DNA from 4 places in the Streptomyces sp. DF42 genome. Region 3 is predicted to be linked to each of the others. Evidence: riboswitches for the same ligand, from Rfam matches in the RefSeq annotation. Region 3 holds a riboswitch; each other region holds the start of a gene.

Evidence for each region. A riboswitch is a leader RNA that binds a small molecule or an ion and turns the genes downstream of it on or off. The one in region 3 is predicted to bind cyclic di-AMP.
Region 1: another riboswitch for cyclic di-AMP. It lies ahead of ACYUED_RS17320 (transglycosylase family protein); the one in region 3 lies ahead of ACYUED_RS26585 (transglycosylase SLT domain-containing protein).
Region 2: another riboswitch for cyclic di-AMP. It lies ahead of ACYUED_RS27585 (C40 family peptidase); the one in region 3 lies ahead of ACYUED_RS26585 (transglycosylase SLT domain-containing protein).
Region 4: another riboswitch for cyclic di-AMP. It lies ahead of ACYUED_RS04075 (C40 family peptidase); the one in region 3 lies ahead of ACYUED_RS26585 (transglycosylase SLT domain-containing protein).

The regions. Positions count from the first base shown of each region.
Region 1 covers NZ_CM177859.1:3,817,514-3,825,305, reverse strand. Annotated here, with positions in the region: gene ACYUED_RS17350 (protein kinase domain-containing protein) at 1-521, shown strand, start outside; gene ACYUED_RS17345 (glycoside hydrolase domain-containing protein) at 719-1,543, shown strand; gene ACYUED_RS17340 (SurA N-terminal domain-containing protein) at 1,686-2,333, shown strand; gene ACYUED_RS17335 (nucleoside triphosphate pyrophosphohydrolase) at 2,402-3,415, shown strand; gene ACYUED_RS17330 (cytochrome P450 family protein) at 3,380-4,618, opposite strand; gene ACYUED_RS17325 (transglycosylase family protein) at 4,824-5,780, shown strand; cyclic di-AMP (ydaO/yuaA leader) riboswitch at 5,976-6,161, shown strand; gene ACYUED_RS17320 (transglycosylase family protein) at 6,165-6,848, shown strand; gene eno (phosphopyruvate hydratase) at 7,136-7,792, shown strand, end outside.
Region 2 covers NZ_CM177859.1:5,989,345-5,997,136, reverse strand. Annotated here, with positions in the region: gene ACYUED_RS27605 (M23 family metallopeptidase) at 1-213, shown strand, start outside; gene pcrA (DNA helicase PcrA) at 262-2,748, opposite strand; gene ACYUED_RS27595 (ScyD/ScyE family protein) at 3,038-3,487, opposite strand; gene ACYUED_RS27590 (hypothetical protein) at 3,548-3,790, opposite strand; cyclic di-AMP (ydaO/yuaA leader) riboswitch at 4,166-4,335, shown strand; gene ACYUED_RS27585 (C40 family peptidase) at 4,344-5,498, shown strand; gene ACYUED_RS27580 (tellurite resistance/C4-dicarboxylate transporter family protein) at 5,598-6,572, shown strand; gene ACYUED_RS27575 (hypothetical protein) at 6,550-6,903, opposite strand; gene ACYUED_RS27570 (C40 family peptidase) at 7,363-7,792, shown strand, end outside.
Region 3 covers NZ_CM177859.1:5,786,021-5,793,812, forward strand. Annotated here, with positions in the region: gene fahA (fumarylacetoacetase) at 1-451, opposite strand, end outside; gene ACYUED_RS26570 (carboxylate--amine ligase) at 668-1,915, shown strand; gene ACYUED_RS26575 (FAD-dependent oxidoreductase) at 1,981-3,213, shown strand; gene ACYUED_RS26580 (HAD family hydrolase) at 3,317-4,129, shown strand; gene ACYUED_RS26585 (transglycosylase SLT domain-containing protein) at 4,136-4,618, opposite strand; cyclic di-AMP (ydaO/yuaA leader) riboswitch at 4,622-4,797, opposite strand; partial or broken gene ACYUED_RS26590 (CocE/NonD family hydrolase) at 5,191-5,402, opposite strand; gene ACYUED_RS26595 (polyprenyl synthetase family protein) at 5,788-6,798, shown strand; gene ACYUED_RS26600 (CHRD domain-containing protein) at 6,991-7,792, shown strand, end outside.
Region 4 covers NZ_CM177859.1:851,852-859,643, forward strand. Annotated here, with positions in the region: gene ACYUED_RS04050 (TIGR03943 family putative permease subunit) at 1-156, opposite strand, end outside; gene ACYUED_RS04055 (permease) at 153-1,190, opposite strand; gene ACYUED_RS04060 (hypothetical protein) at 1,270-2,094, opposite strand; gene ACYUED_RS04065 (LysR family substrate-binding domain-containing protein) at 2,200-2,961, opposite strand; gene ACYUED_RS04070 (DUF5997 family protein) at 3,020-3,424, shown strand; cyclic di-AMP (ydaO/yuaA leader) riboswitch at 3,657-3,831, shown strand; gene ACYUED_RS04075 (C40 family peptidase) at 3,840-5,243, shown strand; gene ACYUED_RS04080 (hypothetical protein) at 5,301-5,672, opposite strand; gene ACYUED_RS04085 (ABC transporter substrate-binding protein) at 5,828-7,042, shown strand; gene ACYUED_RS04090 (carbohydrate ABC transporter permease) at 7,039-7,792, shown strand, end outside.

The DNA of each region.
Region 1 (7,792 bases), 2.0 Mb from region 3:
TCGGCGAGGGCCGTATCACCCAGGCCGTCGACATCCTCGGCGCGATCCTGCCCGCCGCGGCCGAGCAGCACGGTGAGCACTCCCCGGTCGTCCGCACCCTGCGCAAGCAGTACGCGGCCACCCTCATGGACGACGGCCAGTACCGGCGCGCGCTGCCCGAACTGCGCCGCCTCGCCGACGAACGCGCCACCGAGGCCGGCCAGGCCGACCCGCAGTCGCTCCGCTTCCGCTACGAGGCCGCCCAGTGCCTGGAGTCGCTCGGCGAACCGGCGGCCGCGCTCGCCGAGTACCGCGCGCTGCTGCCGTACTACGAGAACCAGTACGTGGCCGGCGACCCCGAGCTCTCCCACGACGTCCGCCGCCGCATCGGTCTCCTCCTGCTCGCCCTCGGCGACCGGGCCGCCGCCCACGAGACCCTGGCGCGCCTGCTGATGGACGTGGACCGGCTGCGCGGTCCCGGACACGCGCTCGCGGCGGAGATACGGCGGACGCTGCAGTGGCTGGGACAGGTGCGCGGCTAGATTTTGCCGAGCCCTGGGAGATTCTTGTGTTCTTCCAGGGTTTCAGTTTTCCGAACGGATGGACGAGTCCGGATAGGTTGCGGTGCGTTTTTCGCCAGGCGACGCACGACAACCGCCAGGCGACGCACGACATCCGCAGGGCAACGCACACCGCATGCAGCGCACGCTGCATGCAACGCACAACAGGGGTGGGACACATGGCAGGCCATCGGCAGTCCAAGAAGCGCAGATACGTCACCTGGGGTGTCGCGAGTGCCGCCGTCGTCGCCGGAGCCGGCATCGCCGCGCAGACCTCCATGGCCGCCACCACCTGGCCCGCGCAGAAGACGTACACCGGACGTGCCTTCGACACCTGCGCCGCGCCCTCCCTCTCCGCGATGAAGGCCTGGCACACCGGCTTCTACGGCGCCGCCGCCGTCTACGTCGGCGGCAAGAACCGCGGCTGCTCCCAGCCCAACCTCACCGCCTCCTGGGTGAAGTCGGTCAGTACCCTCGGCTGGAAGCTCATCCCGCTCTACGTCGGCGCCCAGCCGCCCTGCGGATCCGGCGGCTCCGAGAAGATCAGTGCCTCCACCGCCGCGTCCGTCGGCAAGAGCGAGGCGGACGACGCGGTGGCCAAGGCGTCGGCGCTCGGCATGAAGGCCGGCAGCCCGATCTACCTGGACATGGAGTCGTACGACATCACGAACACGTCGTGCAACAACGCCGTGCTGACGTACGTGCGCGCCTTCGACAAGGAACTGCACGTCAAGACGTACCGCACCGGCTACTACGGCTTCACCAGTTCCAGTGCCAAGGCGATCGCCACCGCGACCGACAAGACCGACCTGCCGGGCAACCTCTGGTACGCGCTGTGGGACAAGCAGAACACCACGACGGCGGACTGGCCGTGGGGCTCAACCCAGTTCACGAACCACAGCCGCGCCCACCAGTACATGGTCAACAGCAAGGAGACGCGGAACGGCTACACGATCACCGTGGACCGCGACGCGTGGGACGCCCCGGTCGCCATCACGGGCTGATCTCCGGCACCCGAGGAACGCGGCGGTGCCCGAAGTCGTGGTGAATCGTTGGTCGAATGGCTTGGCCAGAGCCTGGCCACTGCCTACCATCGATCACCGCAAGACTTTGTGCACCGTCGCACAATCTCCTCGGGAGGCTTCCTTGCACCGCCGCCGTCGCACCGCGTTCCTCCTCACCGCCGCGATCGCCGCCGCGGCCCCCGTCCTCACCGCCTGCGGAAGCGACGCGCATCCCGGCGCGGCAGCCGTCGTCGGTGGCCAACGGATCACCGTGGCGCAACTGGAGACCCGGGTGAACGAGGTGCGCACGGCCCAGCGGGCGGCCGTGAAGGACCAGGCGCAGTACAAGCAGGCCGTCGAGCAGACCGGTGGCATCACCCGCGACACCCTGCACGGGATGGTTCTGGACCAGGTGCTGCGTCGCGCCGCCCAGGACTCGGGCGTGACTGTCACCGCCATGGAGGTCCAGCAGATGCGCACCGGCCTGGAGCAGCAGGTCGGCGGCTCCAAGGCCCTGGAGACGGCCTGGCTCCAGCAGTACGGCGTCGCCCCGAAGCGCCTCGACGACAACCTCCGCCTCCAGCTGGAGGCCCAGAAGCTGGCCCGGACGCTCGGCACCGACACCGGCAAGCCGGCCTTCTGGAACGCCCTGTCCAAGGCGTCCAGGGAACTCCACGTCGACCTCAACCCGCGCTACGGCGCCTGGGACGTCCAGAAGAGCAGCCGCGTGGACGCGAAGACCCCCTGGGTGCGTGAGGTCACGGCGACCGGGACGCAGCAGACGGCGTAACGGTCCGGCAGGGCCGGCCCCTGTGGATAACTTCGGGGGCCGTCGGCGGGGTGCGTTACGTTCGGATCGTGAACGCAACCAGCTCCGCAGAGGCCGACTCCGGCCGCATCGTCCTGCTCACCACCAGCCACCGCGTCGCGCCCGGCCTGCTGTCCTGGCCCGCCTGGCAGGCACTGCACGCCGCCGACCGCGTGCTGTGCGCGGACGCCGCCCACCCGCAGCTGCCGTATCTGCGGGAGGCGGGCATAGCGGTCGACGAGTCCGCCCCCGCCGCCGAGGAACTGGTCGCGGTGTGTGCGGGCGGGCGGACGGTCGTCGTGGTCGCGACGGGCGAGGGCGAGTCGGTGCTGACCGACGGACTGGCCCGCCTCGCCGGCTCCGGACGCGTGCACATGCCGGAGCTGGAGCTGCTCCCCGCCTCCTACGACCTCCCCGGCGCCCGTCTCCTGGACCTCGTCCAGGTCATGGACCAGATCCGCGCCGAGTGCCCGTGGTCGTCCCGGCAGACCCACAAGGGCCCGGCGAAGTACGGCATCGAGGAGGCGTACGAACTCGTCGAGGCGATCGAGGAGGGCGACCGCGACGAACTGCGCGAGGAACTGGGCGACGTCCTGCTCCAGGTGGTCTTCCACTCCCGTATAGCCGAGGAGGACCCGGAGAGCCCCTTCTCCATCGACGACGTGGCCGCCGGCATCGTCACCAAGCTCATCCACCGCCACCCGCACGTCTTCGGTGACGAGACGGCGTCCACGCCCGAGGAGGTCAAGGAGCACTGGCTGCGCACCAAGGCCGTCGAGAAGCAGCGCACCTCCGTGACGGAGGGCGTCCCTCTCGGCCAGCCGGGACTGGCCCTCGCGTCGAAGCTGGCCTCGCGGGTGCGGACCGCGGGCTTCGAGGTCCCGCTGCCCCGAGCCGAGGGCATCGGCTACGAGCTGCTCGCACTGGCCGTGCGCGCCGAGGCGGAGGGCGTCGACCCGGAGGCGGCCCTGCGGGCGGCGGCCCGGGCCTACCGGGACGCGATCAGACAGACCGAGGACCGGGCCCGCTCAGGCGGCGGCGAACCGCACGGGCAGCTCTCGTAGTCCGCGCATGATGAGGCCGCCCCGCCAGCGGAGGTCGGCGGGGTCGGCGGCGAGTTCGAGGTCGGGCAGGCGGCGCAGCAGGGTTTCGAGGGCGGTGCGGCCTTCGAGGCGGGCCAGGGGGGCGCCGAGGCAGTAGTGGATGCCGTGGCCGTATCCGAGGTGCTGGTTGTCGCGCCGGGTGAGGTCGAGGGTGTCGGGCTCCGGGAAGCGTGCGGGGTCGCGGTCGGCCGCGGCGAGGACGACCAGGACGGGATCGCCGGTGGCGATGCGCTGCCCGCCGACGGTGAGGGGCTCGGTGGCGAAGCGCCAGGTGGCCAGTTCGACAGGGCCGTCGTAGCGGAGCAGCTCCTCTATGCCGGTGTCGAGCAGCCCGGTCTCACCGCGGTCGATCGACGCCTGGAGCCGCCCCCGCTGCTCGGGGTTGCGCAACAGCGCGTATGTCCCGTTACCGATCAGGTTGATGGTGGTTTCGAAGCCGGCGAACAGCAGCACGAAGCACATCGCCGCGGCCTCGTTCTCGGTGAGGTGTTCACCGTGGTCGGAGGCGCGGATGAGGCCCGAGATCAGGTCATTGCCGAGGTCGCCGCGCTTGCGGTGGATGAGCTCGGCGAGATAGCCGCGGATCTTCTTCACGGAGCGGGCGACGCCACCGCGCGGACCGCCGCCGTGCCGGATCATCATCCCCGCCCAGTCGCGGAAGTCGTCCTGGTCCTCGCGGGGGACGCCGAGCAGGTCGCAGATCGCGTAGATGGGGAGGGGGAAGGCGAAGTCGTGGATCAGGTCGGCCTCGCCGTTCGGCGCGAACCGGTCGATCAGATCGTCCGTCAACTCCTGCACGCGCGGCGCGAATTCGGCCACCCGGCGCGGAGTGAACGCCGTGGAGACGAGGCGCCGCAGCCGGGTGTGGTCCGGCGGGTCGATGTTGAGCAGATGCGTCATCAGATTGGCGCTGCGCTCGCCCGGGATGCCGGTTTTGCTCTTGCCCTGCGCGTCCTCGGCGTGATGGGCGGGGTTCTTCGACAGCCGCCCGTCGGCGAGCGCCTGACGTGCGTCGACGTAGCGGGTCACCAGCCATGCCCCCACCCCGCTGGGAAGCGTCGTCCAGTGGACGGGGGAGTGCTCGCGCAGCCATGCGTAGGCCGGGTAGGGATCGCCGGCGAATTCCCAGGTGAAGAGTTCGGGGGCGGTGTTGGGGACGTTCACAGGACGACCGTATCGGGAGCCGCTGGTGAACGCCCCGCCGCGGCGGCCGGCGCAAAGGTGACACGCGTTCAACTCCGTGATCTTCACGTGATCTACGCGGCATTAACTTGTGACAAGTGATCGACTGCCGATACGTTCACCCACCAGCGCGGTGCCGAGCACCATCCGCCGCGCCGGTCACTGCTGTCTCGCGAAAGGCCCCCGCATGCTCTCCGGGAACGGTCGACACCGTCGCCCCCGTCAGGCTCCGGCACTCCTCGTCGCGGCCGGGGTGACCGGCTCCGCCATCGCCATCCCACTCCTCGGGGCGGCCTCCGCGCACGCCGCCGACGGCACCACCTGGGACAAGGTGGCGAAGTGCGAGACCGGCGGCGCCTGGAGCGAGAACAGCGGCAACGGGTTCTACGGCGGACTCAAGCTGACCCAGAAGAACTGGGAGAAGTACGGCGGCCTCGACTACGCCCCCAGAGCCGACCTGGCCAGCCGCAACCAGCAGATAGCCGTCGCCGAGAAGCTCCTGGACGACCAGGGCGTCGGCGCCTTCCACCTCTGCGGACTGACCTCGGGCCTGAACAAGGACTCGGACTCGGCCGACATCGACACGGGCATTCTGGAGGGCGGTTCGGGTTCGTCCGACTCCTCCGACTCCACCGGTTTGTCCAACTCCTCCGGTAATGGATCCAGTGGGTCCGGTGATTCCTCTTCGTCGGATTCATCCTCCGGCGCCTCGTCCAGCACTTCTCCTTCCGCCTCCGAGGACGCGAAGGACAACTCCACCGAATCCGGCACATCGGCCTCACCCTCCACCTCCCCGTCCGGGACGGCCTCGCGAGACGCGCAGCGTCGCGACGACTCGTCCGCAGATCGGGCAAAGGGTGATGACTCGGACAATGCCCAGGAGGAAGTGGGCTCTTGGAGCCTCGTCGACACCGGCTCGATCGGCACCGGCCGCCACCGCGGCGCCAGCGCCGAGGGGGTCAAGGCGGACAGTCGTACGGACGACACGTATACGGTCCACGCCGGCGACACCCTCGCCTCCATCGCCGACTCCCTTGACCTGGACGGCGGGTGGCACGCGCTCTACGCCGAGAACAAGAAGGCCCTCGGTAGCGACCCGAACCGTATCGTCGCCGGTCAGACCCTGCGACTCCCTGCCGAATAGGGCGAAAAACAACGGGAGTTCGCGTCACATTTCGCTCCGGAATGTCCGGTTTGGTGAAAGTGTGGGATGAGTCTCAGAAGCCCTGATCGTCTTTGAAATTCCCCGGATCGCGTGTCTACGGTCGTCACCGCTCGTCAACACGAGCCCCGGCTGCCGCAACGCCGAATCCTGCCAGCGGCCGTACGGGAACAGTCGTCGCGTCAAGCGCCGTAGGCAGGAGCGGGGGACCCAAGGTAGGCGCCGGGTCCGGCAGTTGAGGCCTCACGGCCTCCGACGCCGGAACCGGCTTGGGGTTAAGTCGCGCACCGGGAGGTGCGCGGCCGGGCAACTCAACCGGCCCGAACCCGACAGCTCACCTCGCAGGCGTCGGTGAGGGGATCCACCATGCTGTTTTCCGGCAAGGGCAAGCACCGTCGTCCGTCCAAGGCCACCCGCGCCGCCGCGATCGCCGGCGTCACCGGTGTCGCCATCGCCGCCCCGCTGATGGCGGCCGGCAGCGCCTCCGCCGCCACCGCCTCCGAGTGGGACGCCGTCGCCCAGTGCGAGTCGGGCGGCAACTGGTCCATCAACACCGGCAACGGCTACTACGGCGGCCTGCAGTTCTCCGCGTCCACCTGGGCCGCGTACGGCGGCACGCAGTACGCCGCGCAGGCCAACCAGGCCGGCAAGGCGCAGCAGATAGCCGTCGCGGAGAAGGTTCTCGCCGCTCAGGGCAAGGGCGCCTGGCCGGTCTGCGGCACGGGCCTGTCCAGCGCCGCCTACAACGGCGCCGGCGCCTCCGGCTCCAGCAGCACCGCCAACCGCTCGGCCGACTCGCAGGCCGCCTCCCGCTCCTCCGAGCGCCCGGCCGCGAAGACCCAGAAGAGCCAGAAGACCGTCACCACCCCGACCGGCAAGAAGGTCAAGAAGGGCGACGGCGAGTACAAGGTCGTCAAGGGCGACACCCTCAGCTCGATCGCCGAGAAGCACGGCGTCAAGGGCGGCTGGCAGAAGCTGTTCAAGCTGAACAAGGACATCGTCTCCGACGCCGACCTCATCTACCCGGGCCAGCAGCTGCACCTGAAGTGACGGCCTGCCGGTAGCTGAACCACAAGCGCCCGCCCATCCGTGTCCTCCGTCATGGCGGACACGTGAGGGCCTCCCCCCGTCCCCACGGGCTCCCCGCTCCGGTGCGTGTTCCCCCGTACGCACCGGGGCGGGGTCTTTTTGCGCCCCCTCTTTGTTCCGTTCGGAAACAATTTACTCTCGGTTCTGCTCAAGGGATGGTCGGCAGCGTGGCCGATCGGCCGGAGGCGGTTAGGCTCGTCTCGCAGAGCCAGCGCTACTGCCGTAGCCGCGTCACATCCATGAAGGAGATGCTCGTGCCGTCCATCGACGTCGTCGTAGCCCGGGAAATCCTGGACTCCCGAGGCAACCCCACGGTCGAGGTCGAGGTCGGCCTCGACGACGGCAGCACGGGTCGTGCCGCCGTCCCCTCCGGCGCCTCCACGGGCGCCTTCGAGGCCGTGGAACTCCGCGACGGTGACCCCAACCGCTACCAGGGCAAGGGTGTCGAGAAGGCCGTCCTCGCCGTCATCGAGCAGATCGGCCCGGAGCTCGTCGGCTACGACGCCACCGAGCAGCGCCTGATCGACCAGGCCATGTTCGACCTGGACGCCACCGACAACAAGGGCTCCCTCGGCGCCAACGCCATCCTCGGCGTCTCCCTGGCCGTCGCCCACGCCGCCTCCGAGGCCAGCGACCTCCCGCTCTTCCGCTACCTGGGCGGCCCGAACGCGCACCTGCTGCCCGTTCCGATGATGAACATCCTGAACGGCGGCTCGCACGCCGACTCGAACGTGGACATCCAGGAGTTCATGATCGCCCCGATCGGCGCGGAGTCCTTCTCCGAGGCCCTGCGCTGGGGCGCCGAGGTCTACCACACCCTCAAGAAGGTGCTGAAGACCAAGGGCCTGTCCACCGGCCTCGGCGACGAGGGCGGCTTCGCCCCGAACCTGGAGTCCAACCGCGCC
Region 2 (7,792 bases), 200 kb from region 3:
ACCGCGAAGGACGGTACGGAGACGTGGTACTGCCACCTCTCCAGTTACCGCGTCTCCACCGGTATGTCGGTGAAGGCCGGCCAGCCGATCGCGTACTCCGGGAACTCGGGCAACTCGACCGGTCCGCACCTGCACTTCGAGGTCAGGCCGGCCGGCGGTTCGGCGATCGATCCGCTGCCGTGGCTGCGCAGCCACGGCCTGGACCCGACGTAGGACCGTAGGACCCGGGGGCCACGCCCCCAGGCCCCAGGCCCGTTGTTCCTACAGCTTCTCCACCGGCGCGTACCGCAGCAGCAGCCGCTTCGGCTTGGCCTCGCCGAAGTCGACCGTCGCCTCGGCGTTCCCGCCCGTGCCCTTCACCGCCACGACCGTGCCGAGTCCGAACTGGTCATGGGTGACCCGGTCGCCGACCGCCAGCGAGACCACCGGCTTGTCGGAGGCCCGCCTGGTGGCGAAGCCGGACGCACCCGACGCCGACGAGCGTGAGCGGGAGGACGACAGCGAGGCCGCCACTCCGGATGCCGGGCCGGAGGCGACCGGTGCCGTGGCGCCCGTCCGCTTCCAGTCGACGTGCTGCGCCGGAATCTCCTCCAGGAACCGGGAGGGCGGGTTGTACGACGGCTGGCCCCATGCGCTGCGCAGGGACGACCGCGTCAGATACAGCCGTTCACGCGCGCGCGTGATGCCGACGTACGCGAGCCGCCGCTCCTCCTCCAGCTCCTTGGTCTGGCCGAGGGCGCGCATGTGCGGGAAGACGCCGTCCTCCATGCCGGTGAGGAAGACGACCGGGAACTCGAGGCCCTTGGCGGTGTGCAGGGTCATCAACGTGATGACCCCGGAGCCGTCCTCGTCCTCGTCCGGAATCTGGTCCGAGTCGGCGACCAGCGCGACGCGCTCCAGGAAGCCGGCGAGCGAGCCGGGCTCCTCGCCCTCGCCGGACTCCTGCTCGAACTCCAGGGCCACGGCGGCGAGTTCCTGGAGGTTCTCGATCCGGGTCTCGTCCTGCGGGTCGGCGGAGGCCTGCAACTCGGCGAGATAGCCGGTCCGTTCGAGGATCGCCTCCAGGACGGTCGCCGGGCCGACGCCCGACTCGACGATCGTCCTGAGGTCCTCCATCAGCGTGTTGAACTTCTTGACGGCGTTCGCCGACCGGGCGGCCATGCCGTACGCCTCGTCGACGCGCTTGAGCGCCTGCGGGAAGCTGATCTTCTCGCGCTGGGACAGGGCATCGATCATCGCCTCCGCGCGGTCGCCGATGCCGCGCTTGGGCACGTTCAGGATCCGGCGCAGCGGCACCGAGTCCTCCGGGTTGGCCAGCACCCGCAGGTAGGCCAGGACGTCCCGGACCTCCTTGCGCTCGTAGAAGCGGACGCCGCCGACGACCTTGTAGGGCAGGCCGACGCGGATGAAGACCTCTTCGAAGACACGGGATTGGGCGTTCGTGCGGTAGAAGAGGGCGACGTCGCCCGCCTTCGCGTCGCCCGCGTCCGTGAGGCGGTCTATCTCGTCGGCGACGAACTGGGCCTCGTCGTGCTCGGTGTCGGCGACGTAGCCGGTGATGCGCGCGCCCGCACCCGCGTTGGTCCACAGGTTCTTGGGACGGCGCGACTCGTTGCGCTCGATGACCGCGTTGGCCGCGGAGAGGATCGTCTGCGTGGAGCGGTAGTTCTGCTCCAGGAGGATGGTCGTCGCGTCCGGGTAGTCCTCCTCGAACTGGAGGATGTTGCGGATCGTCGCGCCGCGGAAGGCGTAGATCGACTGGTCGGCGTCGCCGACGACGCACAGTTCGGCGGGTGGGAGGTCGTACTCGTTGGGCGGTACGTCCTCATCGTGCTGGGCGGTGCCGACGAGTTCCCGTACGAGCGCGTACTGGGCGTGGTTGGTGTCCTGGTACTCGTCGACCAGGACGTGGCGGAAGCGGCGGCGGTAGTGCTCGGCGACGTCGGGGAAGGCGCGCAGCAGGTTGACCGTCGTCATGATCAGGTCGTCGAAGTCGAGGGCGTTCGCCTCGCGCAGCCGCGACTGGTACATGGCGTAGGCCTGGGCGAGGGTCTTCTCGAAACCGTCGGTTGCCTGGGCGGCGAAGTCCTCCTCGTCGATCAGCTCGTTCTTCAGGTTCGAGATCTTGGCGCTGAAGGACTTCGGGGGATAGCGCTTGGGGTCGAGGTCCAGGTCGCGGCAGACCAGGGCCATCAGGCGCTTGCTGTCGGCAGCGTCGTAGATCGAGAAGGAGGAGGTGAAGCCGAGCTTCTTCGACTCCCTGCGCAGGATGCGCACGCACGCGCTGTGGAAGGTCATCACCCACATCGCGTTGGCGCGCGGGCCGACGAGCTGCTCGACGCGCTCCTTCATCTCGCCCGCGGCCTTGTTGGTGAAGGTGATCGCGAGGATCTGGCCCGGGTGCACGTTCCGCTCGCCGAGGAGGTGGGCGATGCGGTGAGTGAGGACGCGGGTCTTGCCGGAGCCGGCGCCGGCCACGATGAGCAGGGGGCTGCCGGAGTGGACGACGGCAGCGCGCTGGTTCTCGTTCAACCCGTCCAGGAGCGCGGCCGCGTCGATCGCCGGGCGCGGGGCGCCGTCGCGGTAGTAGGCGTCCCGGTCCGGGGGCACGTCGAACTTCCCGCCGAACAGATCGTCCGGAACGGGCTCCGGCAGGTGATCGTCCTCGGGCGGCGGCGGGGATTCTTCCTCGTGGCCGCGGGGGGCCTTGAGATCCGCCAGGAAGCTGTCGTCAAAGAGGCTGCTCATCGCCTTCCGAGTCTAGGGTGCCCCACTGACAGCCCGCCGCCGCCCCGGGAACTTCCGCCGAATCGGGGGCCTTGTGGGCCTCGGCCGCAGAAGCCGCGGATCTTCCGGATCCGGCCGCCCGGCGTCTTCCTGCCCTCCGAGACCGTGCCGTCACGGTCCGCGACCGACCAGGCCGAGACGTAGACCGTGCCGCCCCGCGGGGCGACGGCCACTCCCGCCGGAAAGGGCACCTTCACGTCCGTACGCCTGCCGCCCGAGACCTTCGTCACGACGCCGGCGAAGAGCCGGCTTACGTACAGGTCGCCCCGTTTGTTGAAGCGATGCCGTGATCGCGCCGAAGCCGGACGTCCACGAGGATCTTTCCGCTCCAGGGGTCGACCTGCCACACGCGCGCGGTGGGCTTCGCGGGCTCGCCGTTCAGCTCGCCGACGTAGAGGTTGCCGTCCTGGCCGAGGGCCAGGGAGGTGGGGACGGCCTCGTGCCCGTCGTGGTCCTTGAAGACCGTGAACGGGCGGGCCCTGCCGCTCCTGGGCACCACGATCAGGTCGTTGCCGGCCGCGTCCGCGACGATCCTGCGGCCGTCGGGGAGCGCCAGGACGGCGTACGGATCGGAGTCGACGGCCGTCTCGTGCGGGTTGCACGTCAGCTCCTCGGCGGAGACGTCGGCGGCGATCCTGGCCCTGGCCCGGTCGATCGACAGCAGGTTGCCGAGCTTGTTCCAGGGCCGGGCGGTGGGCACACCGGCTTCGGGCCCAGGTCTCCACGCCCCAGACGCTGCCGTGGCAGGCCGAGACGCCGTTCAGGCCGACCGCGAAGCCCCCGTCGGGGGCACCGGCCGAGGCAGGCCGTCGACCAGGCGGTGGTGCTTCCAGGGCGCCCCCTCGCGGAAGACCTTGCCGACCGCCGCCGTCAGGCCGATGCAGGTCGGGCCCTCGGGTCCCTCGCCGAGGCACTTCCTGCCGCCGCGGCCGGCCTCGGCGACGTACGGACGACCGCGGTCGCAGGAGAGCCGACGCGGATTGTCGAGGTCCTTGGCGATCACGCGGATCACCGGCTTGCCGCCAAAGTGTCCGCCGGAGTCGCTCGCGGGTGCGATGCCGCGGTGGCGGCCAGGGCGACCGATGTGCCCAAGACGGGTGCTGCGCGCTTTCTCATGGCCGTACCCCCTCACCCAGCGCGGTACCTGACCGCGGCCGGCTGGAAGTTAGCGCCAGGAAGCGGGCGCATGCCGTCAGTCCGGTCAGAAGGCGCATGAATCTACGCAGATCATTGCGGAAGGACCACGTTTCGCGACGCCCTGACCCAAGGTCACGAAAATGTATCGGGCATATCGAACATCAACCTTCACACGGGCCCCACGAGTTGGCTACCGTTCCGAGCAGGCCGCACGACACCCACCGGCGAACGTCGCCGGGCCGAGCAGCCTCCGCTGAGTCCGGTATGCCGCCGCGCATCCGGAGCCGGGGACCCACCGATCCCGGGGTGAATCGGTCCGACTCCTTTCCGGGGCGCGGACCGTAGGGCAACCCTTCCGAACCACCCGCCCGAACCCGACAGCTAACTCGGTAGGCGGAACGTGGAAGGAGTCGCCTCCCTTGGCGTCGCACCGCAAGTCACGCCCCGCTGTTACGCGCGTAGCAGGCATACGCACCCCCGCTCTCGCCACGGCCGCCCTCACCTCCATGGCCCTGCTGTCCCAGTCGGCCATTGCCGCCCCCGCCACCGACGGGCAGCCCAGTCTCGAGGAAGTCGAGAAGAAGGTCGACGACCTCTACCGCCAGGCGGAGTCGGCCACCGAGAAGTACAACGCGGCCAAAGAGAAGACCACGACGCAGCGCAAGCGCGTCGACACCCTCCTCGACGACGTCGCCCAGCGCACCCAGAAACTCAACGCGGAGCGGGAGGAACTCGGTTCCTACGCCGCCGCCCAGTACCGGACCGGCGCCGCCGCACCCGACACGGCGACCTTCCTGCTCGCCGACTCGCCGCAGGACTACTTCGACCAGACGCATCTGATGAGCCGGCTGACCTCCCGCCAGAAGAGCGCGGTCGACGACTACTTCACCGAGCAGTCCGCGACGATGAAGAAGCGGCAGGAGGCCTCCAAGAGCCTTCAGACGCTCACCAAGACGCAGAGCGACCTGCAGACGGCCAAGTCCACGGTGCAGGCGAAGCTCTCCGGCGCGCGCGAGCTGCTGTCGAAGCTGACCGCCGAGGAGAAGGCTCGGCTCGCGGCGATCCAGCGGAAGAAGGAGCAGGAGGCCGCGCGCAAGGCGGCCGAGCTGGCCGAGCGGCAGGCGGCCGAGCAGAAGGCCAAGGAGGAGGCCTCGGCCGGCGGGAGCGGTTCCTCCGCGGACTCGGGCAGTACCTCCGGCACCGGCTCCTCGTACGCCACGAAGGCCGAGAAGACGCTCGCCTTCGCCCGTGCGCAGATCGGCAAACCGTACGTCTGGGGCGCCACCGGCCCCGGCTCCTACGACTGCTCCGGCCTCACCCAGGCCGCCTGGAAGGCCGCGGGCGTCAGCCTCCCGCGCACCACCTACGACCAGGTGAACGCCGGCACCACCGTCCCCCTGGCCGACGCGCAGCCGGGCGACCTGGTCTTCTTCTACGACGACATCAGCCACGTCGGCATCTACATCGGCAACGGCATGATGATCCACGCCCCGAAGCCCGGCGCGTACGTCCGCGAGGAGTCGGTCTACTACGGCGGCGAATCGATCATCCACAGCGTGGTGCGGCCGGCCTGAGGCACCCCGGAGCGGGGCACGCGCGCGTGCAGGTGTTTTTGGACCCACGCGCGCGTGCCCCGCGCCCCTGCGGCGGCGGGTCTCCCTAGGCTCGGCCCCATGTCCGCCTCCTCCGCTTTCCGCGCCTGGTGGGCGCAGCGCTCGCCGGCGGCCGGGGCCGCCCTGATGGCGACCGGCATCGTGTCGGTCGGGCTGCATCTGACCGGGTACGAGGTGTTGTCGCGGATCGCCCTGGTCCTGACCTGTGTCGCCTGGGTGGGGCTGGCGGCGGACTTCGGCGCGCGTCTGGTGCGGGATCCGGAGAGGTGGCTGGCACAGGCGCGGACACCGGACTCGCTCACCGCCGTCGCGGCGACCGCCGTACTCGGGACCCGGTTCGCCGCCCTCGGATGGCAGACCCTCGCCGAGGCCCTGCTCGCGCTGGCGGCCGTGCTGTGGCCCGTACTGCTCGTCGACGTCGTATGGCACTGGTGGCATCGCATGCCGGGTTCGGTGTTCCTGTGTTGCGTGGCCACACAGGGGCTCGCGGTGCTCGGCGCCGCGCTCGCCGCAGCCGAGACGACGGCATGGCTCGCGCACGCGGCACTCGTGCTGTTCTGGCTCGGGCTCGTGCTCTACGGCTTCGCGCTGGCCCGCTTCGACCTGCGGCAGATCACTCAGGGCCACGGGGATCACTGGGTGGCGGGCGGGGCGCTCGCCATCTCGGCGCTCGCCGGATCGGGGCTCCTCGCGGCGGACAGCGCACGCCTGTACCTGTGGAACGACGACGACCGCGGCGTGCTGCGCGCCGTCACCGTCGCGCTGCTCGTGCTCGACATCGCCTGCTGCGCCGTACTGCTCGTCGCCGAGGTGGTCCGGCCGCGGCTCGGCTACGACGCGCGCCGCTGGGCGACCGTGTTCCCGATGGGGATGACGGCGGCGGCCGGGCTGTCCGCCTCCGCCGCCCTCGACGTCCCGAGGCTCAAGGGGCCCGGGCAGGTGCTGCTGTGGATCGCCGTGGCGGCGTGGGTGGCCGTCGCCGCGGGGGCCGTCGCGTCGGCCCGCGTCGGCATCAGGTCCACAGCACCGCGATGAAGATGTTCGCCGTGGTGAGCAGGCCCACCACCCCGAACATGCTCTTGTCGACCTTCTCGTCGTCCCGCTTCACATAGACCAGGCCGAGGACCACGACCAGCAGGGCCAGCTTCAGGCCGATCTTGACGGTGTTGACGTGATGGCCGTCGGCCTGGTTGAGGCCGACCAGGATCGCGCCGGTGACCAGCATCGTCAGCGCCCCGTGCAGCATGCCGGGGACGAAGCGGGCCGTGCCCTGCCCCATCGCCTTCATCTGAGTGAGGAAGCCGCCGAGCAGCGCGGCGATGCCGATGATGTGCAGGCCGACGAAGAGATGGATGAGTACGTCCATGAGGCCGGAGCTTAAACAGGGGCTCACGGGCGTCCGACACCGCCCCGTCCTTCACCCGTGGACCGCGCACATATGCGGCCCAGCGGCTCATAGCAGCTCGCCGTCGGGCGCGGCGCCAGAACCGTCACTTCGGTCAGCGCACTGCGCGAAGTCGACGGCAGGGGCCGCGGATCACGGACGTATACGGTCACCCGGCGATCCGCCCGGGGCACTTCCGCACATCGCGTTACCGAGCCGACACCGTCAGGTTTAGCGTCCTCCACCAGGTGGCCGGCTCCCCACCGCCGCCCGGGCCAGGGGCGGCAGTCGGACACCACCGCCGAGAAGGTCCGGCGGCGGACCGTTCCCCCTGTGCGGGCCGCCGCCGGACGCGTGAGCCGCTCGGAAGTGGTCGGAACAGGGCGGAACAGTGCGGACAAGGCGGAACAGGGCGGTTCTACGAAAGGACGTGCAGTCCACGTGGCAGCGCACCGCAAGCCCAGCCGGCGCTCGCTCAGCGGCAGTTCGGCCCGGACCGCGTTCACGATCGCCCTGGCGGGTGCGGCGACCGCGACGGGTTTCGACGGGACCGGGCACGCCGAACCGGAGCTGACTCCCGCGCAGGTCAAGGCGAAGGCGGACAAGCTGTACCAGGAGGCGGAGGCCGTCACCGAGAAGTACAACGGGGCGAAGGAGAAGGCGGACGCCGCCGAGCAGCGGCTGTCGACGCTGCGGGACGAGGCGGCACGCAAGACGGACGGGCTCAACTCGGCGCGGGACGCGCTGGGTTCGATGGCCGCGGCGCAGTACCGCGACGGCGGCCTCGACCCGGCGCTGCAACTCGCGTTGTCCAACGACCCGGACCGCTACCTCGAGGGCGCCGAGTTCGCCGAGCGCGCGGGCACCCGGC
Region 3 (7,792 bases):
AACCGATCGGGAGGTGCTTCCAGTTCGGCGTCAGCGAGTCCACCGCGTCCGGGCGGAAGATCTGGCCGACGTTTCGCGCATGGTTCTCGGACGCGTAGAAGTCGACGTAGTCCGCGACCTCGAACGGAAGATGGAGCGTCACCGACGACAGCGGGTGCAGGAAGGATCCGATCGCCTCCTGATGCGCCGGCACCGTCACCCACGCCGTCAGTGCGCGCCGCACGTCCGACCAGGCGGTGCGACCCGCGGCGAGAAGCGGGTTCAGCGAGGGGCGCGCGAGCAGGGAGGCATACGGCGAGCCGAGCGCCTGCGCCGCCGCGCCCGCGTCGAGGACCTGGTCACCGAGCCGGACTCCGACGGTCCGCTGCGTCGAACCGGCGGGGGAGAACACGCCGTACGGAAGGTTGTGCGGACCGAAGGGGTCACCTTCGGGGACGTCGAAGGGGGGCATGGGGTGCTGCCTCACTCTCGTGTGTTCCTGCTGGTCGTGCCACACGTTACGGCTGAGTTGCCTGTCTTGGGCAGTGTCTAAAGAGTTTGCAATGTCCGAATTGGCCTTGTCGGAGGCCCCAATTCCGGCTTAGCGTCCTTTGGGGGACACGGACGGGGTGGGTCCGGTCCGTAGGGGGGACGCGTGGGGGGACCCGTGGCCAGGAGCAGCAGGAGTGTGCCTTTTGAGGCCGACCGTGATGTGCCCGGCCTGATCGTCAAGTTCGGCGACTATCCGCTGCACCACGGCGGCGTCGGCGCGATCCGCAGCCTGGGCCGCCTGGGCGTGCCGATGTACGCGATCACGGAGGACCGCTACACGCCCGCCGCCTCCTCCCGCTATCTCAAGAAGGCCTTCGTCTGGCCGACCACCGGCACCGAGAATCCCGACCGTCTGGTGGAAGGCCTGCTGCGCGTCGGCCGCCGCATCGGCCGTCCCACCGTCCTCGTCCCCACGGACGAGGAGGCAGCCGTCCTGATCGCCGAGAACCAGGACGCGCTCAAGAGCTTCTTCCTCTTCCCGCGCGTCGAACCGGCCCTGCCGCGCCGCCTCGCCAGCAAGCAGGGCCTGCACGAACTGTGCGTGGAACACGGCATCCCGAGCCCGACGGCCGCGTTCCCGCGGACGTACGACGACATCGTGGCCTTCGCCGACAAGGCCCGTTTCCCGGTGGTGGCCAAGAACCGCGAGGCGTTCATGCGGCGCAAGCAGCCCGCGGTGAACGGCACGACGAGGATCGCCACCCGCGAGGGCCTGCTCACCCTCGCCCGCGACTGGGGCGAGCACCCCGGGGTGATCCTCCAGGAGTACCTGCCGCGGGAGGACGCCGAGGACTGGATCGTGCACGCCTACTTCGACCAGGACTCGACCCCGCTCGCCATGTTCACCGGAGTCAAGGTGCGCTCCTGGCCACCGCACGCGGGCATGACGGCGAACGCGTACGTCGTCGACAATCCGGAACTCGCGGACCTTGCCGCGCGTTTCATCAAACAGATCGGCTTCACCGGCATCATCGACCTCGACCTGCGCTTCGACCGGCGCGACGGCCTGTACAAACTCCTCGACTTCAACCCGCGCATGGGCGCCCAGTTCCGGCTCTTCGAGAACGAGTCCGGGGTGGACGTCGTCCGCGCCATGCATCTGGATCTGACCGGGCGCCCCGTCCCGGAGGGGGAACAGCGGGCCGGCCACCGGTACATCGTGGAGAACATCGACCTGCCCGCCCTGCTCGCCTACCGCCGCAGCGGCTATACGACGCCGCACGCACCGGCGCGCGCGAGCGGGACGGAGCTGGCCTGGCTCGCGGGTGACGACCCGCTGCCGTTCGTCACGATGCTCGCGCGCTTCGTGCGGCCTGGCGCGAAGCACCTGTACCAACTGTGGCGGACCAACCGCCGTGGCAGCAGCACCAGTTCGAGCAGCTAGCCGGCAGTTCCAGCTGCGAGAGCCGGACACGAAGTGACGAAGTGATTGTCCTGGGGAGGGACTTCGTGATTCAACCGGTTGCAATCATCGGCGCCGGGCCCTTCGGCCTGTCGACCGCCGCCCATCTGCGAGCGCGCGGCATCCCCGTCCGCGTCTTCGGCGACCCCATGGTCAGCTGGCGCGACCACATGCCCGTCGGAATGCTCCTGAAGTCGACTCCGGTCGCCTCCAATTTCGACGCCCCGCAGCAGGGGCACAACCTCGTCGACTACTGCGACGCCGCCGGCATCAAGCGGCTCGTGACGGACGAGGACATCATCCCGGTCGAGACGTTCATCGCCTACGGCGAGTGGTTCCAGCAGAAGCTGGTGCCCGAGCTGGAGCAGGTGCGGGTCGTGTCGGTGGAGCGGAGCAAGAGCGGCGGCTTCGAACTGAAGCTGGACTCGGGCGAGTTGTTCACCGCCCGCGCGGTCGTCGTGGCGACCGGGCTGTCCGGCCTGGAGCGCCTGCCGGCCGAGCTCGCCTCGGCCGCGCCGGACGGGCCCACGCCCACGGGCCCGGTCTCCCACAGCTCTCAGCAGCACGACCTCACGCGCTACGCCGGCAAGGACCTGATCGTCGTCGGCGCCGGCCAGTCCGCGCTGGAGACGGCGGCGCTGGCGGCGGAGGCGGGCGCGCAGGTCAGGCTGGTGTCCCGCGGCCGCGGCAGGGTCGCCTTCGGGGCACCGCCGTGGAAGCAGCCGAAACTGCGCCCCGAGTCGCCCTTCGGCCGCGCCTGGTCCCTGTGGGCCCTCAGCTACTACCCGCACGCCTACCGCTACCTCCCGGCCGAGGTACGCCACTATCTGGTGCGCCGCGTCCTCGGCCCGCTCGGCGCCTGGTGGCTGCGCGACCGCTTCGAGGGGAAGGTGCAGGTCAGCGAGGTCGACCGGATCGTGCGCACGGACGCGGCGGACGGCGGCCCGACCCTGACGGTCCGTACGCACGCGGGTGGCCTCCAGAAGCTGTCCGCGGACCACGTCATCGCGGCGACCGGATACCGCGTGGACATCGCCGCGATGGACGTCCTCGGCCACGGACTGCGCACAGGTCTGGCGGTGAGCCGGGGCGCGCCCAAACTGGGCGCGGGGTACGTCTCCTCGGTTCCGGGCCTGTACTTCACGGGCCTGCCGGCCGCGTCGTCGTACGGCCCCGTGATGCGCTTCGTGTGCGGCACGGAGTTCGCCTCTCCGAGGCTCGCCACACACCTGGCCGCAGCGCACGGACAGGCGGGCGCCGCGCACCCCACCCGGCGATGAAGAGCCCACCGGAGCAGGGGAGTTGACCAAGGATCGGCGGTGCACTCCGCCATCGTCCGGTTCGCGGTGAGTCGGTGGGGCGTCCTGTCCGTATTCTCTGATCATGGCCGCACCCACCGCATATGCACTCATCGCCACCGACCTGGACGGCACGCTGCTCCGAGGCGACGACACGCTGTCCGACCGGTCTCTCGCAGCGCTCGCGCGGGTGGCCGAGGCCGGCGCCCGTCACCTCGTCGTGACGGGTCGGCCGGCGCCCGGAGTGCGGCCGCTCCTGGATGCCCTGGGCAGCACGGGGCTCGCGGTGTGCGGACAGGGCGCGCAGGTGTACGACGCCGGCGCGGACCGTCTGCTGTGGTCCGTCACGCTGGACCAGGAGCTGGCCGAGACCGCCCTCGGCAAGATCGAGGCCGAGGTGGGCCAGGTGTACGCGGCCGTCGACCAGGACGGAGTGGAGGGACTCACGCTCATCGAACCGGGCTATCTGATGCCGCACCCGACCCTGCCGGCCGTGCGGGTCGACCGGCGCGACGACCTGTGGGGCGAGCCCATCAGCAAGGTGCTGCTGCGCCATCCCGACCTGTCCGACGACGAGTTGGCGTCGACGGCGCGCACGGTGGTCGGTTCGCTGGCCACCGTCACCATGTCCGGACCCGGGACCGTCGAACTCCAGCCATGCGGCATCACGAAGGCGACGGGCCTCGCGCTGGCCGCCGCACACCTGGGACTCGGACCGGAGCGGACGATCGCCTTCGGTGACATGCCCAACGACATCCCGATGTTCGACTGGGCCGCCCACGGCGTCGCCATGGCCAACGCACATCCCGAACTCAAGGCGGTGGCCGACGAGATCACCACGTCGAACGAGGACGACGGCATCGCCGTCGTCCTCGAAAGACTCTTCCCGAGCGGGTGATACGGCTCAGTACGCGCCGAACACGTTGTCGATCGATCCGTACCGCGCGGCCGCGTACTTGCAGGCGGCGGTGATGTTCGCGACCGGGTCGTAGGGGTCGTACAAGGTGCCGGGCACGTGGTAGGCGAGGAACGTCGGGTCGATGACCTGCAGCAGCCCCTTGGACGGGGTGCCGGCGGCCGCGTTCGAGTCCCAGAGGTTGATGGCGGCCGGGTTGCCCGAGGATTCGCGGATGACGTTGCGGTAAATGCCGTTGTACGTCCCGGGGATGCCGTTCTGTGCCATCACCTGCAGGGAGGCCCGGATCCAGCCGTCGAGGTTGTCGGCGTAGCCCAGGGACCTGGCGGTGGCCACGGTCGGGGTGGCCGCGGAGGCGCTGGTCGCTCCGATGATCGGGAGGGCGAGAACGGCGGCGCCCGTGCCGATGACGGCGAGCTTGCGGGCGAGGCGGGAGTTCTTGGTGCGGCGGTGCTGAGCGGCAGCAGGCATGGCGAGGTTCCTCTCCGGCGCCTACGAGGTGAGCTGTCGGGTTCGGGCGGGAGCTGCCCGGCCGCGCCGCCCTGCGGCGACGCGACTTCACCCCTAGCCGGTCCGGGACGGTGCCCGGTCCGGCGGCTTACCTGGTTCCCCCGCTCCTGCCGTGCGAGTGAGTTCGTCGATGGGTCGTGTCCAGGCGGCGGCAGGATTCGGCGTTCCGCCCGACAGGCCGGGAACGTATGCGAGAGCACATGTCCGGAACAAGTACTGAATTCACAGATCACGCCTATTGACCTTGGTCTGAGGCATATGGGTCGCTTGATCCTTTGCGGTTGCCAACCCTCAACTTGCGTACGGGTGAAGGAAAATCGACAGAAGTCGGACGGCCGTCGACTCGCGCGACGGCGTGACCCAACTCACTGGCTCCGGTAACAGTGGCAAATCGGGCAATAGGCCCAACTCGTAGTCAATCAACTGTTCATGAGGTCCACGTCCCCCTGGTTCGAAGGAAGATCACCTCTCTATCTTCGTTGCACACCGCCTGATTAGGGGCGAAAGGGACTCTCTGTCGCAGGTGGTCTACGGGGGATCCGGGAGTGGCGGACGAGCACGGTGGCCGCCCGCGCGCGCATGTCCACCGTGAGGACGGAACCTCCTCTGTGGTGCGCGTCGTTGTCATGGCAGTCGTCCGTCGAGCACGCCTTGACGACCGCTTGAGCGGCTCGGGCGGGAGGGTCGCGATCTGGAGGGAGCTGAAGCCGCCCCAGGAGATGCCGGACATGCCCACCCTCATGGAGTAGTGGCCGCGGGGCCGGAAAGAGTGAGAGCAGACCCCCCGGTCGGCCGAAGGGGGCGGGGTCGTCCTCAAGGTGGCTGCCCGCTGCCGGATGCGGCGTCCGTCTTCGTCCGGGGCGCAGGCCGTCCACCTGTCGGAGCCGGCAGAGGCGCCGACAGGCAAGGCGACAGGTGGGGCGACAGGCAAGGTGATGGGAAAGTCGATAGATATCCGCTCATATCAGGTGATCAAAAACATACCGGTCGTGATCCGATACCGCCCGTGGTGGACGGGTGGGTGGCATCGGTGATCGAAAGGTGACCGGATACGCTGACTTGAGTGATGTCAGCGACCTATCGACAAACCGTGTAACCGCCAGCAGACACCAGCAGACAGGAGACCCCTCGTGACCGTCGTCGGGCCGTTCGGGCTGAGCGTGCGGGACCAGGCTCTGGAAGCCGATGTCCAGGCCGGATTGGCGGCCGTCGAGGAAGGTTTGCTCGAAGCCACCAAGAGTGAGGTGCCCTTCATCACGGAGGCCGCCCAGCACCTGGTGCGGGCGGGTGGGAAGCGGTTCCGCCCGCTGCTCGTGATGCTCGCCGCCCAGTTCGGTGATCCGTACGCCCCCGGGATCGTGCCGTCGGCCGTGGTGGTGGAGCTGACCCATCTGGCCACGCTGTACCACGACGACGTGATGGACGAGGCCGCGGTGCGGCGCGGTGTGGACAGCGCCAACACCCGCTGGGGCAACTCGGTCGCGGTCCTCACCGGCGATTTCCTGTTCGCGCGCGCCTCGCACATCCTGGCCGACCTCGGCCCCGAGGCGGTCCGGGTCCAGGCGGAGGCGTTCGAGCGGTTGGTCACCGGGCAGATCCTGGAGACGGCGGGGCCGCAGGACGGGCGGGACCCGGTCGATCACTACGTGGACGTGCTGGGGGGCAAGACGGGCTCGCTGGTGGCCGTGTCGTGCCGCTTCGGCGCGATGATGTCGGGCGCCGACGAGACGGTCGTGGACGTGCTGACGCAGTACGGGGAGCGGCTCGGCGTGGCCTTCCAGCTGGCCGACGACGTGCTGGACATCGCCTCCGACTCGCGCGAGTCCGGAAAGACGCCGGGCACCGATCTGCGCGAGGGGATCCCCACCATGCCGGTGCTCCGGCTGCGGGAGCGGGCGGCGCGGCTGGGACTGGCCGAGGACATCGCCCTGTGTGAGCTGCTGGACTCCGACCTGGGCGACGACGCGCGGCTCGCGGAGGCACTCACGGCACTGCGCGCGCACCCCGCGCTGGAGCAGGCGCGCCGGGACACCGTGCGCTACGCCGAGGAGGCGCGGGCGGCGCTGGCTCCGCTGCCGGAGTGCGGCGCGAGGCTCGCGCTGATGGAAATGTGCGACGCCGTGGTGCACCGGGCCGGCTGAACTCGCCACTGACCTGCGTCTGAACTCGACGCGGACCTGCGTCTGAACGCGCCATGGACCTGCGTCTAAGGCAGTGTGATGCCTGTCACATGTCTGTACTGAGTCCAAACTGAGATCACTTCCGTAGTCATACGCAGAAGGCCGACGCAGGGGGCGTCGGCCGGTCTACGGGGAGAAAACAGAATCATGGGCATGAAAGCGACGTTCTCGAAGCGCCGTAAGAGCCTGATCGTCACCGCTGTCGCGGTGGCCGCCGCCGGCGGTGTAGCCGCCGCGGTGATTCCCGCCTTCGCAGCCGGAGGCACCCGCGCCGACCACGCGGACCACTCCGGCGGCATGGGCGGCCAGAGCATCGTGACCCAGAGCGGGACCGTGTCCGGCGGCACCGGGGGGACCCTCCTCGCCGCCAGTCTGCGGGGAGCCAACGAGGTTCCCGTGGCGGGCGGTCCGGCCGTCGGCGACAAGGACGGTGCCGCGGTGGAGTTCATCAAGGTGAAGGGCGATATGGTGTCCGTGGCCGTGACCTGGCGCGGAACCGGCAAGCCGACCATGCTCCACATCCACCAGGGCGCCAACGGCACCAACGGCGGCGTCAAGGTCGACTTCACCGACCTGCTGAAGAAGAGCAAGCGGCACAGCGTCACCGGCACCGTCAAGGTCGAGGACCACGACCTGCTCGCCGCTCTCACGTCCGATCCCGGTTCCTTCTACGCCAACCTGCACACCGCCGAGTTCCCCGGTGGAGCCGTCCGAGGCCGGCTCCACAAGGTCACGGTCGCCGCCTTCGACTTCCGCCACGCCCTGGACAACTTCCAGGCGTCGGTCGTCAAGGGCAAGCAGATCTACGAGTGCAAGCCGGCCGACGGCGGCGGCTACGCCTTCGCCCAGCGGGACGTCAACGCCCTGCTCGGCGGCGGCATCCGGCACACGTTCGTCAAGCCCAACTCCGGTACCCCGCAGTGGGTCGCGCCGGACGGCAGCGCGGTGACCGGAG
Region 4 (7,792 bases), 4.9 Mb from region 3:
CGCGAGGCCCAGCAGCAGGAGCAGTACGCCGGAGGCGATGAGCAGGGGACGCAGACCCTCCTTGACGTAGCGCAGGCAGAGGTCGCTGAACAGGGCGGTGTGCAGCAGTCCCAGGCCGGTCAGGACGAGCAGGAGTACTTGTACGTGGCGCTTCACAGCAGCGCGCCTCCGATCAGGACGCTCGCGACGACGGCGACGGCCGTCGTCGCGGTGGAGAAGCGGAGTGCGAAGGCCCGGCCGAACGTGCCCGTCTGAAGGGCGATCAGCTTCAGGTCGACCATCGGCCCGACCACCATGAAGGCCAGGCGAGCGGTGGGCGAGAAGCCGGTGAGCGAGGCTGCGACGAAGGCGTCCGCCTCCGAGCAGACGGCGAGCAGGACGGCGAGACCGGCCAGGAAGAGCACCGACAGCCAGGGCGAGCCGGAGAAGGTGCCGAGGACCGAGCCCGGTACCGCCACGTTGAACGTGGCCGCGGCCATGGCGCCCAGCACCAGGAAGCCCCCGGCGTGCAGGAAGTCGTGCCGGAAGCCGAGGCGGAACTCCTTCCAGCGGCTGTGACCCGGCCGGTGCCCGGTGTGCCGGACAGCGGGGCGCAGCCATTCCTCGCGTCCCAACCAGAGCCACAGCCAGCCCATCGCGGCCGCGGTGAGAAGGGAGGCGACCAGTCGGGCGGCGACCATGGCGGGGTTTCCCGGGAAGGCGACGGCTGTTGCGGTGAGCACGATCGGATTGATCGCGGGAGCGGAGAGGAGGAAGGCGAAGGCGGCGGCCGGGTTGACGCCGCGGCGGATCAGACTGTCCGCGACCGGCACCGAGGCGCATTCGCAGCCCGGCAGCACGACGCCCGCGACGCCGGCCACGGGGACGGCGAGTGCGGGGCGCCTGGGCAGGATCCTGGTGAACAGGTCGGCCGGTACGAAGGCGTTGATCGCCCCCGACAGGGCCGTACCCAGGAGAAGGAAGGGCAGCGCCTGGACGGTGATGGCCAGACAGACCGTGCGCCAGGCCGCGACAGCGGGCTGGTTCAGCCACCCGCCGCCGGTGAGCACGAGCACCGCCACCAGACCGGCCGACGTGGCGATGCCGACGGACAGGGGCCATCGGGTGAAGTGCCGTCTCGGGTGGGCGTCCGGCGGCGCGACGATCACTGAGGGGGGCGCCACATCAACCAGTTCATCCGTTTTTTGCATTTTTACTCCGGATGTCGGATTCCGTGGCGAAGATAAGCCAGACCTCCTCCCCGCACGGTGCGCACACGCCGCCCGGCGTTCAACCGACCGCGATGTGATCGTCCGAGGACCGGCGCTGGGACGTCGCCTTCGGCACCTTGTGCCGGAGGACCGGCACGGCGACTTCGCCGGATGGCCGCTTGCGGCCGCGCCCGTGGAACAGCGCGAGGACGATCGCGGCGCCGACCGCTATCAGGTGCTCCCGGCCGGCCAGGTTGGGTACGGCGATCGACTCCCACACCATGGACCCACCGGTGAGCGTGAACACGATGGGAGCGCGGCGGACGACGGCGACGTAGGTGAACAGGCCCACGACAGCTGCGGAGGGTCCGGTGTCCAGCACCTGCCCGACCTCACGCGACAGGCCCAGCCCACCCCAGCCGGGGCCGAGCGCGATCATCACGCGCACCATGAGGGTGCCGGCCAGCGTGGTCGCGTACGCGACGGCGAGCGTCCTGGCCCGGCCGAGTGCGAGTTCGGCGAGCGCGAACGCGAGGAACAACTGCGTGATCCCCGCCCACACGGGCAGATCCAGGGCCGGGACGTACAGCGAGACCGGCGTGCGCAGCAGGGCCAGCCACCACGGCAGGTCGGCCTTGACGCCGCCGAGGATCCGGACCACCACGGCACCGGTCGGCCGTTGCGCCAGCGCATGGAAGAAGATGACGCCGAAGGCGGCCACGAACGCGAGGGACAGCGCGGGCAGCCCGCGCCTTCGGAGTTGCCGCACGGGATCGACCACGATGCCGTTCCACTCGCCCCGCAGCGTGCGCCCGAGGAATACGGCCACCCGCCAGGCTTCGCGACGCAGCCGCCCCTGCCCGGAACGGTCTGCCCGGGCGTACGACAGTCCGGCAGCGCGCACACTGTCCGCGACACCGCCGATGCACCGCATCCTCCTGCGAAGCAAAACGCCCCCTGACCTGGTAGAAGTGGCCCACGCCGCACAGGCGAGACCACTCCTCCGGGGCTACGCCCGGCGGCGAGGCTTCCTGCGCTTGGCGCCCTTGGAGACGACGGATCCACCCCGAGGGTTCCGTCCGGTCGTCTTGGCGGCCGTGGGCTTGCGCCGGGCGGCGGCCGTGTCGCCCGCCTTGCCCTGGGACTCCGGCGCAGGTGCCGTGCGGCCCCGGGAGCTGTTGACCGTGCGGCCGCGGACGATGCCGATGAAGTCCTCGACCATGTCCGTGGTCGCCTCCTCGGGCCAGGCCAGGGCGACGCCCGACCCGGGGCCGTCCACGAGCGGCCGGTAGGTGAGGTCTCTGCGGTGGTGGAGGCGGGCCAGCGACTGGGGGACGATCAGGAGGCCGATGCCCGCCGCCACGAGTTCGACGGCGTCCTCCGTGGTGGCGGGGCGCTCGAAGGCGGGCTCTCCCGGCGGCCGGTCCCAGTCGAAGACATCGTCGAGCGGATGGAGGACGACCTCCTCCGCGAGGTCCTCGACGCTCACCTCGTCCGCCGCGGTGATCAGGTGGCCCTTGGGGACCATGACGACCGTCGTCTCGGTGTAGAGGGGGATGGCGCTGAAGAACGTACGGTCCACCGGCAGGCGCAGGAGTCCCGCGTCGGCGTCACCGGCGCGCAGCACCTCGGACGCCTCGGCGGCCGGTACGGCGAGGAGGGTCAGCGGAATGTCGGGCAGGCGCTCGTTCCAGATCCGCACCCACTTGGCGGGCGTCGCTCCCGGGACGTACGCGAGCCGGAACGTCTGGGATGCTTCCGTGCCTGTCACCCCGCCAGGCTACCGGCCGTGGTCGGAGGTCTCGAACGCGCTCGATACCCTGGGCACCATGATGTCGCACCAGACCACCCAGACGATGAAGCCCGCGACCGCGGCGAAGAAGCTGGGTGTGTACCTCGAGGCCACCCCCGCCGAGTTCCGTGAGGGTGTCGTCTCACGCGCCCAGCTCGACCAGCTCCAGGCCGAGCCGCCCGAGTGGCTGCGCGAGCTGCGGGCCAACGGGCCGCACCCGCGTCCGGTGGTCGCGGCGAAGCTCGGCGTCTCCATCGCGGGCCTCGCGCGCGGCGGGGTCACCGAGCCGCTCACCACGGACCAGATCGACGCGCTGAAGCAGGAACAGCCCGAGTGGCTGCAGAAGGAGCGTGCCACCCAGGCCGAGGTCCGCAAGGAGGGGGCGCGCATCAAGAAGCGGAACGCCGAGCGCGAGCAGCGGAGCGACGACCCGCGTTCCTGACTCCTGACGCCTTGCTCCTGACGCCGTAGTCCTTCCGCGACACCCGCCAGCCCGCGACGTTCCGTCGCCGTCCGGATTCCCTGCGTGCACAACACTCGGATCTGACGGAACGTCACGACAAAGGTCACAAAAGCGTATCGGACATTCCGGCCTCCAACCTTCACACGAGTCGCACAAGTTGGCTAGTTTGGCAGCAGGCCGCACGAGACCCACCGGCGAACCCCGTCGGGACGCGCGGCCTCCGCCGAGTCCGGTGCGCCCCCGTGGCAGCCGGAGCCGGGGACCCGACCGAACGATGGGGTGAATCGGCCCAACCGCCCGCAAGGGCAAGGGCCGTAGGGCATGCCTTCCGGAGACGACCGCCCGAACCCGACAGCTAACTCGGTAGGCGGAGCACGGAAGGAGTACGGCTCCCATGGCGCCGGAACGATCGTCGCGTCCAGGAGGCTTCGGCCTTCCCGGTATGCGCAACTCCGCTCTCGCGACCGCCGCCCTCACCTCGGTGGCCCTGTTCTCGCAGACCGCCGACGCCGCACCGATGACGGCGGACGAGGGCCCCAGCCGCGAAGACGTCCTGCAGCGGGTGAGCAGCCTCTACGACCAGGCCGAGTCCGACACCGGCCTCCACAACATCACCCGGGCGCAGTCGGCGGGTTCGCGGGGCCGCGGCGCCCCGGCGAGCGGTGGCCGGACCCGGACGTCGGATCCCGAGATGGACGACATCACCCGGCAGTGGTTCGCCGGGGCGCGCTCATCACTGGGCCCGACGGCCCCGGCCGTCCTGCCGGCCGACCGCACGCCCACCCGGCGCACGCCGGCCCGCCCGGCGGGGCCCCGGCCCGAGCGCGCGGCGGCACCGGCGCCCGAGACCCGTACCGGCCGCGGGCTGGAGCCGGCCGCCCGGCCCGCGCTCGAACTGCCCGCCGGTCAGACCGAGCCGGGTCCGGTGGCCGAGTTGACGGCCGCACCCACGGCGGCACTGCCCGCCGTACCGGCACAGCGGCAGGAATCCTCCACGGCCCCGCCCGCTGCCGCTCCCGAGTCGAAGCAGGCGTCGCTGCGCAGCTCCAAGCAGCACAACCAGCGCAAGATCGCGGCGGCCAGCGAGCTGCTGTACAGGTACACCGCCCGGCAGACCTCCGTGGCGCCGCTGATGGCCGTCCAGTCCCAGCCGCTCCCACTGCCCCAACTCCCCCAGGTTCCCGCCCCCTGGGAGGAGCAGGCGCTGCGCGCGACCGAGGAGGCATGGCGACTGCGGCAGCCGTCCGTACTCGACACGGGCGTGCCGCCGGCCGGGGACTGGCGACTCCAGCCGTCCGTCCTCGACACCGGCGTCCCCGCGGCCGAGGACTGGCGGATGCAGCCCCCGGCACTCGACACCGGCGCACCCGCCGCCCCGGACTGGCGGATGCAGCCTTCCGTGCTCGACACCGGTGTCCCCGTCGTCGAGACGCCCGTCGGCACCAAGGCCGACCGGGCCGTCGCGTTCGCCCGTGCGCAGATCGGCAGGCCGTGCCTGTGGGGTGCGGTCGGGCCGGAGTCGTACGACAACGCCGGTCTCACCCAGGCCTCCTGGAAGGCCGCGGGGGTCGCCCTGCCGCGCACCCCGCACGAGCAGGCGAACACCGGCACCGTGATCCCGCTCGCCGAGAGCCGCCCCGGGGACCTGATCTTCTTCCACGACAACTTCAGCCACGTCGGCGTCTACACCGGCAACGGCCTGATGATCCACGCCCCCGGTCCGGGCTCGGTCATCCGCGAGGAGTCGATCCACAACGCCGGGGAGGCCGCGATCCGGATCGCCGTGCGTCCGGCGTGAGGGTCAGGAACACCGGTCGAGTCGAGACACCAGCAGTCCGGTGAAGTGCGCGGCCGCTCACGGAAGTCGGCGGCCGCGCACCGCCCGGACCTGTGCCGCGCACTGCCGGAAGACCGAGTGAGCGTACGAGCTCTTACTGCGGGGCGAGCCCGTCGCGGACCAGCCCCGGGCGGACCGGGAGCCCCCTGCCCACCGGACGCCGACGTCGAAGAGTTCACGCCGACCGGTGCCCGCCGGGCCGAGCCCGAGCGGATGAGCACACGGGACGATCGCGGCCACCGGGATGACGACGGCGCACTCGACCCGCAGGTCGTGCTGCGGGCCCATCACGTGGGTGGCGGCGATGTCCGCGATGCCCTCGGCCATGCGCCGGGTCGCCTCCTGACCGGGATCGTCGTCGAGGCGGACGGTGATGCCCGAAACGCGCACGCCGGAAGGTGACCCTCGCGGCCCGGACGGCCCGTCGCGCGAACCCTCCGAGCAGGCGCGGGTGATGCCGCGGCCCGTCCGCCACGGGGCTCGCGTTCGGGACGGCCGCCTGTGGCTCCGGGTCCGGCAGCGCCGGTTCCGGCGACCCGAACACGCTGGAGGTGTGGACCCGGAGCGATCCGGACTCGGCCGCCACCTACGACCGTGTCTTCGCCGCCTTCACCAAGAAGACCGGCATCAAGATCGACCACCAGCCGGTCGTCAACTTCGACCAGCAGCTCCAGGCGCGGGCCTCCACCAAGGACCTGCCCGACGTCCTGATCAACGACACGGCTCTGATGGGCAGTTACCAGAGCCAGGGGCTGCTCAAGCCGATCGACCCCGACTCGATCGCGGGCCACGACCAGATCAGCGCCAAGTCGTGGTCCTCCACCGTGGGCCTGGACGGCAAGCACTACGGCATCCCGTACTCCCGCCAGGCGATGACCCTGATGATCCGCAAGGACTGGCTGAAGAAGCTCGGCCTGAAGGCACCGACGACCTGGCAGCAGATGCTCGACGTCGCCAAGGCCTTCGCCGACCGCGACCCCGACGGGGACGGCAAGAAGGACACCTACGGCATCGTCGCGCCGGGCAGCGCCATGAACGGCTATGCCGCCTGGTGGGGTGCCGGCTTCCTGTGGCAGGGCGGCGCGCAGATCATCGAGCCGGCCGGCAAGGGCCGTTACCGCCCCTCGATGGACTCGGCGGCCGCCGTACGAACCGTCACCTGGATGAAGGACAACCTCTTCTGCGGCGCCCGGGGTGTCCTCCAGCCGGGCGCCGTCAGTGCGGTCACCGGCACCGCCACCAACTTCCAGGACGGCAACGCCGGTATGTACATGACCGGCCCGTACAACATCACCAGCTTCGACACGACGCCCGGCAGGAACACGTACGAGGTCGTGCCCGCCCCGGCCGGCCCGGCGGGTTCCGACGTGCTGGCCGAGGGCGAGAACGTCTACTTCGGGGCCCGGACCGGAAAGAGCCACCAGGAGCGGGAACTTGCCGCGTTCCTGGTCTCCGCCGAGGGCCAGAAGATCGGCATGACCAGCGTCGACGGCCACCAGCCCGTCGTGCGCATCCCCACCAACTCCACGCTGGACGCGGCCAAGGCGCGGGGCGACGCGCGGTGGAGCGTCGTACAGAAGGCGTACGAGACGGCGTCCCAGCAGTTCCCCAACGCGCCCGACTTCGCCCCGATCAAGCAGGACACCGCGGACAGCCTCAACGCCCTGTTCACGTACTGCGGCAGTGACGTCCGCTCAGGCCTGAAGGAGCTCAACGAAACCCTCGCCGGTGACCTCAAGGACCAGGACCTTTTGAAATGACCGCTACCGTGACCGCGCCCGCACGGCGCAGAGGGCCGAACAAGAAGGCCGTCCTCCCCTGGCTGTTCCTGGCCCCGGGGCTGCTGCTCGCCCTCGTCTTCAAGTTCCTGCCGATGGGCAAGGGCATCTGGCTCAGCTTCTTCAAGGTGCGGCCCTTCCTCGGCGACAAGTGGGTGGGCCTCGACAACTACACGCGCGTCCTGAGCGACCACCGCTTCCAGGACGCGATCGGCCACACCCTCGTCCTCGGCGTCGGCATCTCGCTCGGCGCGATCCTCGTGGGATTCCTGCTCGCCCTGCTCCTGGAGGGCCAGGCACGCTCGCTGAAGATCATGCGTACGGCCGTGTTCCTGCCCGTCGTCACCGCGACCGCGGTCGTCGGCGAGCTGTGGCGGCTGATGTACTACCCGACCTCCGACGGCCTGGTCAACAGCGCACTCGGCTTCCTCGGCATCGGTCCCGTCCCCTTCCTGGACAACCCCAACACCGCGCTGTGGGCGACCATGGCCATGGGCATCTGGATGGCGGCCCCGTACAACATGGTGATCATCCTCGCCGGACTCGCCGGCGTGGACCGTTCCCTGTACGAGGCGGCCGCGATGGACGGCGTCTCACTGTGGCAGCGCCTGCGGTACATCACCCTCCCCGCGATCCGCCCCGCCCTGGGCGTCGTCCTCACGCTGGCCGCCATCCGCGGGCTGCGCGTGTTCACCGAGGTGTACGTCCTCACCGGCGGCGGCCCGGCCGGTT